Regions from separate parts of the Priestia sp. TGN 0903 genome, predicted to be linked through region 1. Evidence: predicted binding sites of a transcription regulator. Region 1 holds the regulator's gene; the other holds the start of a gene.
The links. Region 1 encodes LexA, which represses DNA repair genes until DNA is damaged. Its sites were predicted from a motif close to CGAACATATGTTCG; they were not measured.

Region 1 (6,877 bases):
CAAGTGAATAAGAACGTATCCTATGATTAGTAATAAAAACAGTGTATACGGATATTTATCCTGCTTCTTCAGGAATAAACATATAAGTCCAATAATGGAAAGAATAGTAGTTGAAACGTAAATGATTCTTTCATAACTTTGAGCAGCACTAATTAATTTCTCTTTATTAAAAGGTACATCTTCTTGAGGAGTTAATGAAATACTCCAAAATGTAGATGCATCCGTTCCTCCCCACATATTCAGGAATTTAATGTGAAAGAGATCTAAAAGTTGCTCTTTATCTGCTACTCGCTCTTTAATTACTTCTTTTTCTGCTTCAGCTCGTTTTTCTCCAATTGGCATACCCATAAAACGACTAGCATCCTCTGAAGAATAAGAACCGCTTGTTTCATAATTAAAGCCAATAACGAATTTCCATAAAGGATCTCTGTTACTTAAAGGATATTTAGAAATACCGCTCGCTACAAAAGAGTAGTTGATCAGCGCATTTGCAATAAAAAAAGTAGCCAGTACGCCTACGAGGTTTTTTCCTATTTTCTTTCGACGAGTTTTTAACTCAGCAGCATCCTTCGCTTTAATGTAAGGTTGAAGAATTTGCAAGATGAAATAAATGAAAACAGCAACGATAATAATGGGTCCCAGAGGGCGCATTAAATTTCCTAACGACAATAGAAGACCAATATAAAGCCAGCTAAACTTGTTATGAGCAAATCTTTTTATAATAAGGTAAAAAGCTGCATAAAATAAAAAAGTAGCTAAATGCTGATTGGTTAACACTGAGCTGTAGAGAATGTTCGGAATGTAGAACGCATATAGGAAAGCTGCCATTCTCCCAGCAAGTTCGTTAAATACTTTAGCGCCAATTAGATAAATAAAAATAACGGTTCCAGTAGAATAAAAAATATTTAACAATTTTAATGTAAAAATGCTATCTCCAAAACAGCGAATAACAATAGATTCATAGAATGAAAAGCCTAGCTGATATACCCATGTAGTGAAATAAACGCTTTGGTTAAATTCATAATTTCCTTTTGCGATATTACGTGCGGCATCTAACATGACAAGAAAGTCAGATTTTACAGGTGTTTGAACAGAAAGCATCCATGCTAATCGAACACCTAAGGTCAAAACAATCAGTGAAATAAAAAAAACAGTTTTGTTCATGTATCTACTTGCAATAGCTATTAGAAAAATGACAAGGAAAGTGATACATATTCCTTCAATAATAAATGAATTACTTAAAGCCAAGCCTTTTAAGTCCAATGAATTTGTCATCGCACTATAACTGCCCCATAGAGACCATGTAAGAATCATGACACATAAAAGAATCAGGCTTTTGGATAAAAATGAGTTAAGCATATTACCTCCTGCAAATTATTTCAAAGATAAGGTACAAAATTCCTACCCTATGATACCATATTTTATTATTTTGTATATATTTTTCTTATAGAGTATAATGTTAGATTGTTCTGAAATTACAACAGCGGCACAACGTGTAATAAAAGGTTCAGTGGAGTAGGCAGTGATTTAGTAATAGATAAAAGAGGTTGGGAAAAAAGGATTTTAGTCGAAGCGAAAAACGAACCATTAATCATCATGTTTGATTAGTGGTTCGTTTTTTATGGTGCACGTAGGTTTCATTTGTTTAGTTCTTTCCAGCAGTTGATTGGAGGGCAAGACGAAGACTCCTGCGGGAAAAGCGGAAGGGGTGAGACCCCGCAGGAGCGCAAGCGACGAGGAGGCTCACCGGCCGCCCGCGGAAAGCGAAGTCTTGCACGGAAATCAACTGCGATGTCACAAGCAATCCCTGCTAGCTTATTTATTTCATTTGTTTCCCTTTAGACTTGCTTGGTTTAGTTATGTCTCAATCTCTTCTTTTTTATAATGTATTTTCTGATGCGAACAGCTTTTATGTTTTAAATCGATCTTTTAATAAATTCCATAGGGAACTCACTCCGAGACTAATGCTGATCAGAATTCCTGATAAAGCTACTATTAAAGCGATATATTCAAAGATAGAAAACTGCTTCATACTATCCCAATTGATGTTTCCCTTTAGCTTGCTAATAACTAAATTCATTCCGTAAATACCGGAAAGAACGGTATAAATCGTTAAAATTAATAATAAGTAATTGTGACGCTTGGCCGCGATTTTCTCTTGATTTTGATACAAAGTACCAAGGGTTTCTTTGACTTCTTGATAAAGAGAATTGATGTGGAAGATTTTTTTAAAGAGCTCAGAAAACTCTTGACCTTCCGTGCGAGAGCTAATTTCTAAAAATAAATATTTACCTGAAAATACAGTAATAGAGCGAATTAGTCGCTCGATGCCCTCTGAATTTTTATGAAACGTGAGCTGAGAATACTCATAGGATAGTTTTAGCAACACGATTTTATAGAAAAAATGCAAAAATAAATTATAGTAATGTTGGCCAAATAGATGATTCATCAAAAGCTGATCCGTTTTAGAGTCTGTCGATTTAGAAATACACGAAAACACATGGTCTGTTATAACGTAATAGGTTTCAGGAGCCCATCTGGAATACACGTGTTTGGTATTATACGTTTTAATATACTCATGGTTGTGTGCAGAGATAAACGGTTTCCCGTCAGGCGTATAGCTATTTAGCTGCCCAGTACGAAATAAAGTTGTGGAGTTAATCTCTTGCTCTTGATTTACCGTTACATAACTTAATACAAACATCCGTTCATCGATAAAATAAGGAAGACTCCCGACGTGCTGTTCACGCGTCGCTTCTTTTTTGATGTGTTCGTTCAAAAATGGCGCGAGCTGTGAAAAAATATAATCCTGTACTTTGCTATAGCGATGATGTTCATAGGTAATGGTGGATCCATGCTCTTCAGCAAGCTTCGGTTCTAATACACGAAAATGATTCATGAATTCTAAAATGTCATCATAGGTGTAATGATTATGACTCATCTCAGTGCGAATGGTCATGACGCCAATTTCAAAAGGACATAAAAAAACATCCACAGACAGCACGTTGCTAGACACGGTGGTGGAGGAAGTTTGTAGCGTAACGGTATGGTCTATTTTTTTTGAAAATCGAAGCAAGCCTTCTTTTTCGCACGAATCAGGAAATAGAATACATTCAATGTAAGGAAGAAAATATTGATCCAAGCTATCATGAGATACGTAATACTGTTCTCCGTAGTATTCTTTTTCTACATGTTTGTTTTGAATGGAAAAAAACTCAAACATATTTGCTTCTAGTGCATGAACAAGCTGCTCTTTATTTTTTCGATCAAAGGAAAAAGGAAAAAGAAACATGTTCATTGCTTTGGTAGGCATAATAGTTTGAAATGGTTCTGTTTTCCTTGGTGTATTGGTCATAAACTACATCCTTCTTATAGTCGGTTGTATTTTTTTTGAGAGTCGAAAAAATGCAGACAGAAAGTAAAAGGTAAAACAGGCTTTATAAAAACCGCTCTACCTGCCTGTAATGATTCGACGTATCATTTATAATATGCCAATTTTTTTAGAAAACAAACGTAAAAAACCAACTAACATCATGATTAGTTGGTTTTACATACAGTGTGTGATTAGTGAATCGTGCGATATACACCAGTGACTTTTCCTAAAATCGTTACGTGGCGAAGAATAATAGGCGCCATCGTTGAATTTTCAGGCTGTAAACGAACGAAATTTTCTTCTTTAAAGAAACGTTTTACCGTTGCTTCGTTGTCCTCGGTCATAGCGACCACAATATCTCCGTTATTAGCAGTTTGCTGCTGACGTACGATTACCATATCGCCATCTAGAATACCTGCTTCAATCATACTTTCTCCCATAATTTCAAGCATAAATACATGATCATCTGGAGAAACGAATTTATCTGGAAGAGGGAAATATTCTTCCACATTTTCAACGGCTGTTATAGGAAGACCCGCTGTTACTTTACCGATAACAGGAACATTAATGACATTGCTTTTAGGGATGTTTACTTCGTCTAGTTGAAGAACTTCGATTGCTCTTGGTTTTGTTGGATCTCTGCGAATTAACCCTTTACTTTCTAAACGAGCTAAATGCCCGTGTACAGTGGAGCTAGAGGCTAATCCCACCGCTTCCCCAATCTCACGAACAGAAGGCGGATAACCTTTTAATTTTACTTCGTGCTTAATAAAATCTAGTATGTCTTGTTGACGTTTTGATAGCTTCATATTTTTCACCTCGATTTTAGCTATTCTTTAGGTGAATTATACCACGTGATGTGTCAATATACAAACATAAGTTCGAAGAATTCCATTGACAGAAACAAATGTTCTCAATAAAATAAGAACATATATTCTGATAGGGGGATCATAATATGCACCAATTCTTACATTCTATGAAACATTACGCTATTTTTTTTGCAGTTATCGCTGCACTTACATATGTATTGACGCTGGTTTTAGGAGCGGATAAAGTAGATTTAGACAAATATTCAACGGTTACTATTACAAAAGGAGATACGCTTTGGGACTTGTCCAACAAGTATCATAATCACCATCATTTGACCACCAATGAATTTGTCAAATGGGTTGAAGACGTCAATGATCTAAACTCAGACACTGCCCAGTCTTTATCTCCTGGAGATAAATTATATATTCCTGTTTTAAAAAAAGAGTTACATAATCAAGTGGCAATTGAACAGTAGTGTGTAACGGCCGTTCCTGAATATTGTTAGAAGCCGAAAAGGTCGTGATAAAAGTGGACGCCATTATTTATTGCCGTGTAAGTACGGATAAAAAAACCCAAGAAACATCTTTACAGCGCCAGCAAGAAGAATTAAAAAAGCTTGCTGATCTTCACCATCTAAACGTAAAAAAAGTCGTAATGGAAAAAGCAAGCGGATATGACGTAGACAGAGAGGGTATATTGGATGTTCTTCATACAATGAAAGAAGAAAAAATATCTGTGCTGCTCATTCAAGACGAAACGCGATTAGGCAGAGGAAATGCCCGAATTGCGCTTCTTCATGCTTTTCATAAAGAAAATGCTACGATCTATACGATTAGTCATCAAGGTCAGCTTCAGCTTTCAGAATCTGATTCGATGGTGTTAGATATTATTAGCTTAGTGGAAGAGCATCAGCGGAAATTACATAACGCTAAAATTAAAAGAGGAATGAAAAGAGCCGTAGAAAACGGTTATCGTCCGCAGCAAAATTTAAAAAATCAAGGAGTTAACTCAGGAAGAGAAAAAAAAGAAGCGCCGATTGAAGAAATTGTCCGCCTTCGTCATAACGGCTTAACCTTTGCTGAAATTTCAGTTACGCTAAAAGGTTTTGGTTATAATATTTCAAAAGCAACGGTACATCGTCGCTATCAAGAGTATCAAGAGAGTGCTCAATCTCTTGATAAAACGAAAGAGATTTAGTAAGATGACTACATGTTGCCGGAACGGTTCGGTAATTTTAATTATTGATTATAAGGAGATAGGTTTTATATGCTATCAAAAGATAAACTTGCTCGTATTAATGCTCTTTCAAAAAAGGCAAAGGCTGAAGGTCTGACAGAATCTGAAGCGAAAGAACAGCAAGAGCTACGTCAGGAATATTTAAAAGTTTTCCGACAATCTATGACAAACCACCTTCATACGATTAAAGTTGTGGACGAGGAAGGTAAAGATGTTACGCCTAAGAAGTTAAAAGAGAGCAAAAAGAAGCGTCTTCACTAAGACGTTCTAGTAAAACTAGAGGGAGAGTTCCCTCTAGTTTTTTGTATATTTTTAATAAGGCACACAAAAACTGTAAAAGTGGAAATTTTTTTGGTTCAAGTATTGTACAAATAAGCAAATCATTAGTATGATAACATATGTACATAGTTTTGAAAGGAATGAAGAGTATGACACAACGTATTGAAGATCTTTCGATTGCAACAATTCGTACTTTATCAATCGATGCGATTGAGAAAGCAAATTCAGGTCACCCAGGTATGCCAATGGGAGCTGCTCCAATGGCATATACATTGTGGACAAAATTTATGAACATCAATCCAAAGAATCCAAACTGGTTCAACCGTGACCGCTTTGTATTATCAGCAGGACACGGATCGGCACTATTATACAGCTTGCTTCATTTAGCTGGATATGACTTATCAATTGAAGACCTTAAAAACTTCCGTCAATGGGGAAGCAAAACACCAGGTCATCCAGAGTTCGGTCATACAGCAGGTGTTGATGCAACAACTGGTCCACTAGGACAAGGTATTGCAATGGCTGTTGGTAAAGCAATGGCAGAACGTCATTTAGCTGAAACATACAACAAAGAAGGTTTAGAAATTGTAGACCACTTTACGTATGGTATTTGTGGTGACGGAGACTTAATGGAAGGTGTATCTGCTGAAGCAGCTTCATTAGCGGCACACTTAAAATTAGGACGCTTAGTTGTTTTATACGATTCAAATGATATTTCTTTAGACGGAGATTTAGATCGCTCGTTCTCTGAGAACGTAGAAGATCGTTTCAAGGCTTACGGATGGCAAGTAATTCGCGTTGAAGACGGCAATGACTTGACAGCGATTGCAAACGCAATTGAAGAAGCAAAAGGCGATTTAACACGCCCAACGCTAATTGAAGTAAAAACAACAATCGGATTTGGTTCTCCAAACCACGCGGGTACTTCTGGCGTGCACGGTTCTCCATTAGGTTCCGATGAAACAAAATTAACAAAAGAAGCTTATGCATGGACATTTGAAGAAGATTTCTATGTGCCAGAAGAAGTGTATGCTCACTTCAAAGCTACAATTGCTGAAGATGGCCAAAAGAAAGAAAACGAATGGAACGATGTATTTGCACAGTATAAAGAAAAATATCCTGAACTAGGTCGTCAATTTGAACTAGCAGTAGAAGGAAAGTTACCGGAAGGCTGGGAAG
Region 2 (6,877 bases), on a different contig from region 1:
AGAAGAGAATATGGAAGTGGATATTCAACTGCCTTCTCAGTCCATATATTGGCGCGGAGATGTTCAGTGGTTAGAAAGAATAATAGATAATTTATGTCAAAATGTCATTCGTCATGCCAAAGAAGGTAACTTTATTAGCTTTCGTCTTGTTCAAGAGCATGATTTATCTTCTCTCACCATTTCTGATAAAGGGTCAGGCTTTAAAAAGAATAGCCATACGAAGCAAAACGGTGTAGGTCTAGCGATTGTGGATGCGATGATTAAAGAAATGGAGTTAACGTGGTCAATTCATTCTACAAAACATGGAACGGATATTCAAATTGTGTACAAAGCGAGTGATTAATTCACTCGCTTTTTTAAACGAATTTTAACCTTTCTTTTCCGTCCTCTTAACTTTGGCTGTTTATAGTAAAGGAGAGGTGATAAAAGTGGAAATTGTTAAAACGACTCAGCTGATAAAAGTATTTAAAGGAGCAGAAGCTGTAAATGAAGTGAATTTATCCATTAAAGAAGGAGAAATCTACGGGTTTTTAGGGCCTAATGGAGCAGGGAAGACGACAACGATCCGAATGTTGCTCGGGCTAATGAAGCCAACGAGCGGGGAAATTGAGCTGTTTGGAGAAAGAATAAAAAATCACAGGCAGCATATTCAAGCCTTAAAAAAGATAGGTTCACTTGTAGAGAGCCCTTCCTATTATGCGCATTTAACTGCAAGAGAAAATTTAGAGGTACTTCGTAAAATACTAGGTGTATCTAAAAACAGAGTGGATGAAGTACTAAATATTGTAAAATTAACAAAAGAAGCAAATCGCCCAGTCAAAGGCTTTTCTCTTGGAATGAAACAGCGGCTTGGTATTGCTTCTGCACTCCTTGGAAATCCTCGTTTATTAATCTTAGACGAACCAACCAACGGACTGGATCCTGCAGGAATTCAAGAAATTCGTTCATTAATTAAAGAAATGCCAGGGGAAAACGGAGTTACCGTATTGATTTCAAGTCATTTACTCTATGAAATCGACCATTTAGCGACTCAAGTAGGTATTATTACAAAAGGAAAGATGCTATTTAATGGCTCGATTGAATCGCTTCGCAAAAAAGCTAAGCATCAAGTGGCATTTACAACAGGAGAGATAGAAAAGGCTAAAACAATACTATTAGCAAACGGGTTTGTACCTACTATCGATAAACATAGTCTTCTTTTAGATTATATTGATCATGAGCAAGTGGCACATCTTGTTTATCAGCTTGTGCAAGAAAATGTCTCAATCTACCGAGTTGAAGAAAAATCGAAATCATTAGAAGATATCTTTTTAAAGCTGACAAGCGAGGAGAATAGATATGTTCACAAAAATACTGCAGGCTGAGTGTATAAAGTTAAAAAGAAAATGGCTCTGGTTTTTACTATTTTTAGGTCCAGCGGGTGTAATTGGCTTAACTCTAGTTGATTATAGCGTTCGATATGAATATTTAATTCAGCAAAATCCGAATGTGTGGGAAGGTCTTTTTCATGAACTAAACATCACGCTTCCAATAGCTTTTTTACTGGGAGGAACGATTCTTGCTTCAAATGTAGCGCATATTGAATATCATAGAAGCTCATGGAAGCAGCTGCTGAGCTTACCTGTGAGCAGACTGAGTGTTTATACAGCAAAATTTGTAGTAGTTATGTTTATGCTACTTATCGCTTCTGCTGTTCTATTAATCGGTATAATTGGGTTAGGCTGGTGGTTAGGATTTGGTTTTCCGTCTTCTTGGAAAAATCTTTTCGTGTATACCTTTTATCCGTTTTTTTCTGCCATTCCATTTGTAGCTATTCAAATATGGTTATCTATGCTTTTTAAAAATCAAGGCCGCTCTCTTGCACTAGGTATTGTGATGAGTGTGACGATGAGTGGTATGAGAGAATTGCCGAGCTGGTTTTTCTGGCAATGGCCAATGCTAGCGTTTTCTGACTATCGGAATATGTACATAATAGCAGGTGTAATTATCGGTATTTTCCTATATGCTGCAGGCGCCTTGCACTTTATCAACAAGGATGTGGCCTAAATGTTTTTGCAATTATGTAGGATAGAATCGTTTAAATTGTTTAAAACAAAAGCCTGGACGTACCTTTTTGTGAGTCCTATTCTAATCGCTATTATCCTTTTTGTAGGTGATCAGGCAATGCCAAGCGGGAGAATGAAATGGGCAATGGCAGATGCCTTGATTGCCAATGTTCACGGATTGCTGTTTTATCCGTTAATTGGCGGGTTAGTAACATCCTTCATCTGTCGGTATGAACACGAAGCGGGAGGATGGAAGCAATTATTATCTCTTCCTGTGACAAGGACATCGGTATACGGAGCAAAATTGATTACAGCAGCAGCTTTCATGGGAATTCTTCAAGTGCTTGTATTTGTTGTTTTATTAGGAGTTAGCATGTTAAAAGACTATCCGAGCGCTGTGCCATTAAAGATGATAGCTGGAAATATGCTAGGCGGATGGGTTGCGGTGTTGCCCATTCTTGCGTTTATGCTAGCTGTGTCAATGGCATGTTCTAGCTTTGGAGCATCTTTGACAGTCAACGTCATTTTAACACTACCGAATTTATTCGTTGCTAATTCTGAACGATTTGGCCCCTGGTACCCATGGACTCAGCCAATGTATGGAATGTTAGGTGTAACTGGAAAAGCATCATGGGGGTTGATGCTGACTACACAGAATTTCTTAGTGGTTGTTATAAGCAGCTTTCTGCTTTTTGGAGTAGCAGGTTTACTGTATTTTCAGCGCAAACATATATAATAGAAAAAACCCGCTTTTTTACAGCGGGTTTTTAGCTGGCTTTTGGAATAGTAAAACCTACTCCAAAGACGTCTCGCACATCGTGGACAACCACAAAAGCCTGTTCATCGACTTTATGAATAATGCGCTTTAACTCTAATAGTTCTTGTTTGTTCACAACTACGTACAATACGTCTTTTGCTTCTTTTGTATAGCTTCCATGAGCAGAAAAGACAGTGACGCCTCGCTGCATCTTTTTGTTAACTTGTTCGGCTACTTCAGCTGAACGGTGTGAAATAATGGTGATTGCTTTGCGGGGGTTGAGTCCTTCAATAATATAATCCAGCACCTTTGTTCCGATATAAAGAGAAATAACCGTGTACATCGTCTTTTCTCCACCGATGACAAAATAGGCGCTTGCTACAACTAATAAATCAATTGCTAGCATCGTTTTGCTAATATTCCAGTCTAGATATTGATTAGCTAAGCGGGCGATAACTGCCGAGCCTCCGGAAGTTCCGCCACCTCTAAACACAAGCCCGAGTCCTACACCGGCTAAAATACCAGCAAAAATAGCCCCCAGTAGCGTATCGTCAAGAGGATTTCCCAGTCCTTCAGTTATATGTAGGAATAGAGATGTGAAAATAATACATATAATTGTGTAAGCAATCACACGTTTGTGAAGCAATTTGTATCCGATCAGTACCAGCAAACCGTTTAATATAAAGTTTGTGATACCAGGAGACCAGCCTAGTACATAATAGGTAATCATTGTTACACCGGTTACGCCGCCTTCTGCTAATTCATTTGGAATAGCAAAATAATTAATGGCCAGTGCGAAAATGAGGCTTCCTAGAATAATGAGGATAATTTCTTTTGTTTTATTGATCATGAACGTTACCTCCAATCATCAAAAACTCCGAAAACACAGTCATGACAATGTATTATACCAACTCTAGAGGCTGAATTAAAGATGGGATATTATTATTTTTTAAAAAATCAATTTCTGCTATCAACATAAAATCTTTTGACAGTTTTTATGGAGTATGAAAAAATGAATTGTTTGCTTTTATTTTGATTAAAAAGTTTTGCAATGAGAATGTTCGTTCGGTAAAATAGAAGCAAGAGTCAAGGGGGAGAATGAACGTGTATCAAGATGAATTAAAACAGTATGCGAAGTTAGTAATGCCTGAGCATTTAGAGAAAATGAAGAAAATGTACAGTCCCGAGGCCCATAAGCAGTCTTTAGGGTTGAAAAAAGAAAAGATTGAGCATATTGAAAATGTCATTATGAACAGTTACTCGGAGCATCATCCAGTAACCCTTCACGTCTATGAAGCAGGACATATTCAAAGATATGAACGAGTGACAATCGATAAAGTTTCTCTGCAGTCGAATACGCTGATGGTGACAGGGCCTTGTTATACATATTCGATTCGAGCGGATGCAGTAATTGAAGCAGATGTATGGAAAGATGAAAGCTACTCTAGCTAAGAGTAGCTTTTTTGTTGAATTTGTATCTTTTTTTTAACGCTTGCATACAATACATAAAAGCATATTCTGCGAGTAGTCACTTTTAGCTACTAGGAAATTTTGATTAAAGAAGGGATATTGTATGCAAAATGAAAAAACTCAAGTAAGAGAAATTGAATTAACGCAGTTCATTAAGAAAAGACTCGTTCGTTTTATCTCAAGTTTGGCTATTTCTTCTGCCCTTGCTTCTATATTATATATGCTTCTGTTTTTATTTAAATGATGGGTCACTTTGAGTTGTCCAAAAAGGTGGACAACTTTTTTGATGTATAGGCTCTCATTAAAACAGGACAAGCTAAACATAATTCAGTCAAGAGAAATTAAATCGGTCAAGAAATAGTCAAAAACAGTCATAGCTAATTAGTTGCAAGAAAACCTTTACATATAATGAGAAAAGTAGACAAATTCTTGAATTACCAGCTTATTTCCTTTTGTATAAACTATTATCAAAACAAATGCAAATCTAATTGTTCGTTCAAAAAACTTTATTTTGTAATTAAAAAAATGAATGTTTTTGATTTTTTATGATTGATTTTGAATGTGAACCGTGATAAAGTAAGTACATGAAATAAATGAAAACGCTTTTTTGAAAAAGGAGCTAGAACATGTTAACGCCGGAGAGACATCAACTAATCTTAAAACTTTTAAAAGAGAAAGAACTTGTAAAAGTGCAAGAGTTTATCGAAGTTACAGGCGCTTCGGAATCCACAATTAGAAGAGACTTAAGTCAACTAGAAGAAGAGCAAATGCTCAAACGTGTTCACGGTGGCGCTTCGCTTATTCGCAGTAAACGAATCGAACTGAGCGTTATCGAAAAATCTGCTAAAAATATTCAAGATAAACGAAACATTGCAGAGTATGCGGCTTCCATTATAAATGAAGGTGACTGTATTTTTTTAGATGCAGGAACTACAACGTATGAAATGATTCCTTTTTTGAAGCAAAAAGATGTAGTTGTCGTGACAAATGGTTTAATGCATTTAAACCCGATGTTAGAACAAGGTATCACCCTCTATTTGATTGGAGGATCTGTTAAACATAAAACGGGCGCTTTAATTGGCAATGGAGCTCTTTTAAGTCTTGAGCAGTATCGTTTTGATAAGTGCTTTATGGGAGCGAATGGGATTCATCATCAATATGGATATACAACTCCTGATCCAGAAGAAGCATTGATCAAGCAAACGGCAATGAAGCTTTCTAGAGAATCTTATATTTTATCAGATTCTACTAAGTTTTTTGAAACAAGTTTTGCGAAAATAGCCGATTTACATGAAGCAAAAATTATAACAAATGACGTACCTAGTGATGTACTTATACAGTATGCAAACAAAACAGACATAAAGGTTGTGAAATCATGATTTATACATGTACGTTGAACCCATCCGTTGATTACGTAGTACATGTTTCAGCATTCGAAGAAGGCGGACTTAACCGCACAACGAATGAAGCCAAGTTTCCAGGAGGGAAAGGCATTAACGTCTCTCGCGTTTTAAAGCGATTAGATGTTGATAATAAAGCTCTCGGTTTTGTAGCCGGCTTTACAGGAACCTATATCGAAGACTACTTAAAAGCGGAGAATATTGAAACAGCTTTTACAAGAGTTGATGGAGATACCCGCATTAACGTAAAGTTAAAAACGGAAAAAGAAACAGAAATTAACGGTCAAGGACCTGCTATTACAGACGAAGCGCTTCAGTCTTTATTGACTCAAGTAAAGCAAATGACTGAAGGCGATATCTTCGTATTAGCAGGAAGCATACCGAAAACGCTTCCAAGTTCTGTGTATGAAACGTTAACGGAACTAGCAGCAGCGAACGGAGTAAAAGTAGTAGTAGATGCAAGTGGAAAAACCTTGCTAGACGTCGTGTCTCACAAGCCGTTTTTTATCAAACCAAATCATCATGAACTTGCAGAATTGTTTGATGTAGAAGTAAACAGTGCAGAAGATGCGCTAGTATACGGTAAAAAGCTTGTGGAACAAGGAGCGCAAAACGTCGTTGTATCCATGGCAGGCGATGGAGCACTTCTTATTAACGAAAGCGGTGTCTACAGTGCCACAGTCCCTAAAGGAACAGTGAAAAATTCTGTTGGAGCTGGCGATTCACTTGTAGCTGGATTTATTGCTTCTTATGTAAAGCAAGGGGATTTATTAGAAGCCTTTCAAACAGGAGTTGCTTCAGGAAGTGCCACAGCATTCTCACTTGAATTATGTACAGCAGAAGATGTAAAGACGCTTCGTGAACAAGTGTCAATCACAAAGGTAGAGTAGGGGGAACCGAGAATGAGAATTACAGAACTATTAAAAAAAGATACAATCATTCTTGATTTAAAAAGCACGTCAAAAGCTGATGTTATTGATGAGTTAGTTGGAAAATTAGACGAAGCTGGTCGCTTAAGCGACCGAGCTGGCTATAAAGAAGCAATTTTAAATCGTGAATCTCAAAGTACAACGGGAATTGGGGAAGGCATTGCCATTCCGCATGCAAAAACAAGCTCGGTAAAAACACCGGCCATTGCATTTGGACGCTCAACAGAAGGTATTGATTATGAATCATTAGACGGACAGCCTGCACATTTATTCTTC

Region 2: ACRPLY_RS03075 (YolD-like family protein) is a predicted target of LexA. The motif match lies at 3,857-3,870, and genes of this name have one in related genera.

The regions. Positions count from the first base shown of each region.
Region 1 covers NZ_JBOZGL010000002.1:239,195-246,071, forward strand. Annotated here, with positions in the region: gene ACRPLY_RS07580 (ArnT family glycosyltransferase) at 1-1,359, opposite strand, end outside; gene ACRPLY_RS07585 (hypothetical protein) at 1,642-1,842, shown strand; gene ACRPLY_RS07590 (hypothetical protein) at 1,910-3,355, opposite strand; gene lexA (transcriptional repressor LexA) at 3,565-4,182, opposite strand; gene yneA (cell division suppressor protein YneA) at 4,329-4,658, shown strand; gene ACRPLY_RS07605 (YneB family resolvase-like protein) at 4,712-5,380, shown strand; gene ACRPLY_RS07610 (DUF896 domain-containing protein) at 5,450-5,680, shown strand; gene tkt (transketolase) at 5,848-6,877, shown strand, end outside.
Region 2 covers NZ_JBOZGL010000001.1:586,866-593,742, reverse strand. Annotated here, with positions in the region: gene ACRPLY_RS03100 (HAMP domain-containing sensor histidine kinase) at 1-343, shown strand, start outside; gene ACRPLY_RS03095 (ABC transporter ATP-binding protein) at 429-1,364, shown strand; gene ACRPLY_RS03090 (ABC transporter permease) at 1,339-2,046, shown strand; gene ACRPLY_RS03085 (ABC transporter permease) at 2,047-2,781, shown strand; gene ACRPLY_RS03080 (YitT family protein) at 2,813-3,652, opposite strand; gene ACRPLY_RS03075 (YolD-like family protein) at 3,901-4,254, shown strand; gene ACRPLY_RS03070 (hypothetical protein) at 4,376-4,516, shown strand; gene ACRPLY_RS03065 (DeoR/GlpR family DNA-binding transcription regulator) at 4,899-5,651, shown strand; gene pfkB (1-phosphofructokinase) at 5,648-6,562, shown strand; gene ACRPLY_RS03055 (PTS fructose transporter subunit IIABC) at 6,575-6,877, shown strand, end outside.